Regions from separate parts of the Peribacillus sp. ACCC06369 genome, predicted to be linked through region 1. Evidence: riboswitches for the same ligand, from Rfam matches in the RefSeq annotation. Region 1 holds a riboswitch; the other holds the start of a gene.
What was found. A riboswitch is a leader RNA that binds a small molecule or an ion and turns the genes downstream of it on or off. The one in region 1 is predicted to bind glycine.
Positions count from the first base shown of each region.

Region 2: another riboswitch for glycine. It lies ahead of QUF78_RS04115 (amino acid permease); the one in region 1 lies ahead of gcvT (glycine cleavage system aminomethyltransferase GcvT).

Region 1 covers NZ_JAUCEN010000002.1:3,515,046-3,518,474, reverse strand. Annotated here, with positions in the region: gene QUF78_RS17890 (DEAD/DEAH box helicase) at 1-506, opposite strand, end outside; glycine riboswitch at 881-968, shown strand; glycine riboswitch at 972-1,055, shown strand; gene gcvT (glycine cleavage system aminomethyltransferase GcvT) at 1,190-2,296, shown strand; gene gcvPA (aminomethyl-transferring glycine dehydrogenase subunit GcvPA) at 2,314-3,429, shown strand, end outside.
Region 2 covers NZ_JAUCEN010000002.1:693,128-696,556, reverse strand. Annotated here, with positions in the region: gene QUF78_RS04120 (amino acid permease) at 1-1,303, opposite strand, end outside; glycine riboswitch at 1,833-1,911, shown strand; gene QUF78_RS04115 (amino acid permease) at 2,120-3,429, shown strand, end outside.

The DNA.
Region 1 (3,429 bases):
TATTCCTGATTGAAAATGATATCACGATGTGGAGCGCGTTTCGCTGTATCAATGGATGAAATGACCACATCACAGGAGTCCCAAACATAACTTTTTCTCTGAACGACTGCCGGAATATGAAACTTGGTATTCAATTCAAAAGCCCATTGTGTTACAAGTGAAGCCGGTACAAGGATCAATACTTTTTTTACAAGGCCTCTAATCATATATTCTTTTAGGATCAAGCCGGCTTCAATTGTTTTTCCGAGCCCTACCTCATCAGCTAAAATGGCCTTTCCATTCATCTTTTCCACCACTTGCTTTGCTGCTTCCAATTGGTGGGGAAGCGGGGTTAACTGCGGAAGGTGCTTGGGCGCCTGTAAACCCTCAAAATCAGGGATGATGAGATTTTCCTCCATTTGAACCGCCAACTTATAAAGCTCCCAATTTCCCCATGGACCGTCATTTTCCATCTTTTGCAGAAACTCGTCATTCCATTCAGAATTGAAGGATATATTGATTTTCATAGAAATAACTCCCTCTTAAATCATAATTTCCTTAATAAAAGGTCAAAACCCGAACATTTCATATGTGAAGTAAGAAAAATATTTCTCTTCAAAAGATATTGCAGAGATAAGTTTCTTAGGGTAGGATATAAGTATATTTAGAAAATTCCAATTTCCAAACGCTATAAAGAATCTTTGTATTTCGGTTTTGCAGTTCGCGTTTTCTTAGTATGCGCTACAGGCTCCTATTTTATCCAAGATACTGAAGGAGATCATTCAAACGGTTCCTGAAGTTTTAGGAGAGTTGGCAGAGAATGCATTCCATGATGCTCAAAGGTTTTACTAATGCTTGGGGCTTATTCGCTTACTTTCATTGGTAGGCCATTTATATGCGGGTGAAGATAAGGGGAGAGACTACGGATGTAGCGCCGAAGGAGCAAACTTAGCAGTGAATCTCTCAGGCAAAAGAACTCTTATTGGACGCAACTCTGGAGAGCGCCGCCCATTTTGGGACGGCCACCAAAGGGGAAAACCTATTATATAGGTAAACTTTCAGGTTTCAGGACAGAGAAAAAGCTCAAACGGGCTTTCTCTGTCCTTTTTTGTGCTTTTTTCACTTCATGAATCAGGATATCTGATGCGTAATGACAAGAAGCTTTGATAATGAAGCCATTTAAATTAAAAAATCTGAGGGGGGTCATTTTTTGACCAATTTAAAAAGAACACCACTATTTGAAGTTTATCGTGAATGCGGCGGTAAAACGATCGATTTTGGCGGCTGGGAACTTCCTGTCCAATTTTCGGGTATAAAGGACGAACATGAAGCCGTACGTACAAAAGCGGGGTTATTCGATGTTTCCCATATGGGGGAAGTTGATGTTAAGGGTCCTGCGAGCCTTTCCTTTTTACAGAAGATGCTGACTAATGATATATCAAAGCTGCAACAGGGCGGTGCCCAATATACGGCTATGTGCTATGAAAACGGCGGGACGGTTGATGATCTCATCGTTTATAAGAGGGCTGAAGACGACTATCTGCTCGTGGTCAATGCAGCGAATACAGAAAAAGATTTCGATTGGCTGCAAGCTAATCTACCGGAAGATGTCCAAATCACGAATGTATCGAGTCACTATACACAGCTAGCACTTCAAGGGCCATCTGCAGAGAAGATATTACAAAAACTATCAGAAAATACTGCCTTAAGTGAAATTGGATTTTTCAAGTTCAAGGAAAATGTCATGATAAATGGTATCTCCACGATGGTATCCCGTACCGGATATACTGGTGAAGATGGTTTTGAGATATATAGCGACAGTGAAAACGGTCCTGCCCTTTGGAAGGCGATTCTGGATGCCGGCAAGGAAGAAGGGATTCAGCCGATTGGTTTAGGAGCTCGTGATACCCTGCGTTTTGAAGCGAAACTGCCGCTGTATGGGCAGGAACTTTCAGCGGACATCACCCCAATAGAAGCCGGGATCGGTTTTGCGGTAAAAGTGGATAAGGAAGCAGATTTTTTCGGGAAAGCCGTTCTTGCTGAACAAAAGGAGAAAGGGGCTCCCCGCAAGCTTATGGGAATTGAAATGATTGACCGTGGTATTCCACGTCATGGGTATAAGGTCTACAGCGGGGACAAAGTCATTGGCGAGGTCACGACTGGTACCCAATCACCAACATTGAAGAAAAACGTAGGATTGGCACTTATCGATAAGGAATTTTCGGTGCTGGATGCGGAAGTCGAAGTGGAAATCCGATCCAAACGTTTGAAAGCCGTTATCATACAAACACCTTTTTATAAAAAACCACGTAAATAGAGGGGAATGGTCATTAGATGAAACATCGTTATTTACCCATGACAGAGCAAGATAAACAAGAAATGCTTGAAGTGATAGGTGTACCTACTGTTGAAGAACTTTTCAATGATATCCCTGAAAGTGTTCGTTTTCAAGGCGAATACGATATCAAGCCCGCTAAATCGGAACCTGCCTTAATGAAAGAATTATCAAGGCTTGCTTCCAAGAATGCGGATCTTAAAAACTATGCTTCCTTCCTTGGTGCGGGTGTCTATGACCATTATGCACCGGTCATCGTCGATCATGTTCTTTCCCGTTCTGAGTTTTATACGGCTTATACACCCTATCAGCCTGAAATTTCACAGGGCGAGCTTCAGGCCATCTTTGAATATCAAACGATGATTTGTGAATTGACGGGTATGGATGTGGCTAACTCCTCCATGTATGACGGCGGGACAGCGCTAGCTGAAGCAGCCATGCTTGCTTCAGGTCACACACGACGCAAGAAGATTCTCATTTCAGGGACGGTCCATCCTGAATCAAGAGAAGTCGTAAAGACCTATGCGAAAGGACAACGCGTGGAAGTGATCGAAATTCCTTATAAAGACGGTGTGACGGATATGGCGGCCTTAAGGGAGTTGGTGAATGATGATATTGCAGGAGTGATTGTGCAATATCCGAACTTTTTTGGCCGCATCGAGCCATTGAAAGAAATGGAAGAAATCATTCATGGCGTCAAGTCCATGTTTATCGTTTCCAGTAATCCGCTTGCACTGGGAGCCTTGACATCCCCTGGTGCCCTCGGTGCAGATATCGTAACGGGGGATGCTCAGCCATTCGGCATTCCAGCAGCATTCGGTGGACCTCATTGTGGATATTTTGCCGTTACGAATAAACTTGTACGGAAAGTTCCGGGCAGACTCGTCGGTCAAACAGTGGATGAAAATGGAAAAAGGGGTTTTGTGCTGACGCTTCAAGCTCGTGAGCAGCACATTCGCCGTGATAAGGCCACATCCAACATTTGTTCCAATCAAGCGTTGAACGCCTTGGCAGCTTCTGTTGCAATGACCGCTCTTGGGAAAAAGGGGGTCAAAGAAATGGCCGTGCAAAATATTCAAAAAGCGCATTATGCGAAAAAAGCTATTGAGGCAAAA
Region 2 (3,429 bases), 2.8 Mb from region 1:
CTAGGAAAACGATCCCGACAATCAAGGAAATCCGGGTACTCGGATTGACCCACATACCAACCAGCACCATCAGTAAAAAGGCAATTGTCGCATAGTTACTGTAAGGGGCCAACGGCATTTTGAACGGATGTTTTTCCATTTCAACAGCATTTACCTTTCTGAATTTAAGCTCACTGATAAGTAAGACAAACCATGGAATCATCCCGGGTAAAACACTCGCACTGTACACATAAAGGAATAATTGCGGGGGTGCAAGGTAATTCAGGATAACCCCGATGCCCAATCCTAATAATACAGCTATCGTACAATATGCCGGCACTCCATTTTTAGATACTTTTGCAAAGATTTTAGGAGCTTGGCCATTCAATGCTAGAGTGTAAAGCATACGCCCTGCACTGAAAATCCCACTGTTGCATCCAGACATTGCGGCAGTGATTACGACAAAGTTAATGATGCCTGCCGCTGCAGTGATACCGATTTTAGCAAAGGTTGAAACGAATGGACTTCCGATGTCATCCAGTTTATCCCAAGGATAAACCGTCACGATGACGAAGATAGCGCCAATATAGAAAATTAGAATGCGCCATATGATTGATTGGATCGCTTTTGTTACGGTCTTTGTTGGATCTTTCGCTTCTCCGGCTGTGATGCCGATAAGCTCAACGCCTTGATAGGAAGCCACGACAAGGGAAAGCGCAAAGAAGAATCCTGTCCAACCTCCCGTAAAGAAGCCGCCATTTGCCCAAAGATTCGATAATCCAATCGCATCCCCCCCATTCCCTATGCCAAAGAAAATAAGGCCAAAACCGGCAATGATCATCAATACAATCGTAATTATTTTTATAAGCGCAAACCAAAACTCAAATTCCCCGAAAGATTTTACGGAAATGAGGTTTGCCGCCCCCAAGATGATCATGGCGACCACACCTGGTATCCAAGCTGGTAACTCCGGGAACCAATACTGCATATACATTCCAACGGCGATGATTTCGGACATTCCGACGATTACCCATTGAAACCAATTGCTCCAAGCAGTCATATAACCAGCCAAAGGATGTATATAGCTGCTCGCAAAGGTTGCAAAAGAACCTGTAGTCGGTTCTAAATATAGCATCTCCCCCATAGAGCGCATGATGAAAAATATAAATATACCTGCGATGGCATAAGCGAGCATGACAGAGGGCCCAGTCCATTTGATCGTGCTCGCCGATCCCATGAATAACCCAACCCCGATGGTTCCGCCCAAGGCTATCATTTGAATATGACGTGCCTCCAGCCCTCTCTTTAATTCCTTATTTGACATGTTTAACTCCCCCAGATGCAATATTAGCGGCAATGATATTAATATCCTTTCCACCAATCGACTCTCTATTATTATTGCGGTTAAAAATGCTTTATCCTAATCATTTGCATAACACTTTAATTTTGTTTTCTTATCTTATAATAGTAAATATTCTGTAAAAATACAAATGTATTTTTCAAATAAACAGTTGCCAAAAATATCTTGTTGATATTCCCAATCAAAAATTATCATTTTAAAAAAGTGATGATCAGTATTTTATAATAGTGATAGTACAAAAAGAGCAGGAAACAATCACTTCTGATTGGAGCCCATTCAAACCTTCGCAAGTGAATGTTTATAAAAATTTAAACCATTTCAAGAAGTGTTGTAAATGCAAAAATTTGTTGACCTCCGAAAAAATAAATGATAGAATTCCAATATTATTTTATAAGTATAATGAATGATTTAGCAGTGGAAGATTATCACTGACTGACATTTTCACACAACCGCATACAAGCAAGCGATGAACGCTATGGATGACACTATAGCAGGAGCAGCTTCTGGAGAGACTGTACAAGATGCAGCGCCGAAGGATTCACAATCTCAGGCAAAAGGACAGAAGAGTAACGAATGATAAATTGTTATTCTGAACCCTTTAAGAGATTGGTATTATCCAATCTCTTTTTTTATTGTCCACTTTGTGATTGGCGGAAACAACACTCGTGAAAAAAACCATTGGGAAATGCAAGCTGGGCGAAAAATCACGTCCCTCTCTCCAAGACCAAGCAGGTTTGAAATCATTCACTATCAAGACCATAAAAGACGGGGGCGTACAAATTGGCTAAACAGGAATTAAAAAGAGATTTAAAAAATCGTCATGTACAACTGATTGCAATAGGAGGAACAATTGGTACCGGTTTATTTTTAGGATCCGGAAAAGCCATACAATTGGCAGGTCCATCCATCATCTTCTCCTATCTGATAATAGGGATTGCTTTGTTTTTTGTGATGAGGGCCCTAGGCGAATTGCTCTTATCCAATGCAGGGTATACGTCATTCACTGAATTCGCAACCGAATATGTCGGTCCATGGGCTGGCTTCGTGACCGGTTGGACCTATTGGTTCTGTTGGATCATGACCGCAATGGCCGATATCATAGCTGTCGGTGTCTATATACAATACTGGTTCGATATCCCTCAATGGATTCCGGCTCTAATATGCCTGGTCACCCTGTTAGGATTGAACCTATTGACCGTTAAGTTATTTGGCGAATTGGAATTCTGGTTTGCCATCATTAAAGTAATCACGATCATCGCCTTGATCATCGTAGGTATCATCTTATTGATCATCGGCTTCAATACCAATACCGGAACGGTTTCCCTAACGAACCTATGGAATCATGGAGGCATGTTCCCCAATGGCATTTCCGGATTCCTGTTATCTTTACAGTTGGTCGTCTTCTCCTTTGTAGGTGTCGAATTGGTCGGGGTTTCCGCAGCAGAAACGGCGAACCCGAGAAAGAACATTCCGTCTGCCATCAATAAAATCCCTGTCCGGATTTTACTTTTCTATGTGGGTGCCATATTCGTCATTCTCTGCGTCAACCCATGGACTCAACTGGATTCCACGAGCAGCCCATTTGTAGAGGTCTTTGCGTTAATCGGCATTCCTGTAGCTGCAGGGATCATCAACTTCGTCGTTTTGACATCTGCTGCTTCTGCATGCAACAGCGGTTTATTTTCAACAAGCCGAATACTCTATACGTTAAGCAGGAGTGGCGAAGCCCCTGCTAAACTGGAAAAATTAAATAAACAGGCTGTTCCAAGCAATGCCTTGTTTACATCAACAATCGTTGTATCACTTGGGGCATTATTAAGCAAACTGATACCGGAACAGGCATTTACCGTTGTGACGACCATCAGTGCCATCTGTTTCATATGGGTATGGAGCATAATCTTGATCTCCCATATCAAATATTCGAAAACAAGGCCTGACCTAAGAGCCGCATCAACTTTCAAGGCTCCTTTTACACCCTTTATCAATTACGTCATTTTAGGATTATTCCTGTTCATCCTTATCGTTATGCTATTCGCTGAAGCTACACGGCTATCACTGCTCATGACGCCAATCTGGTTCATACTCTTGGT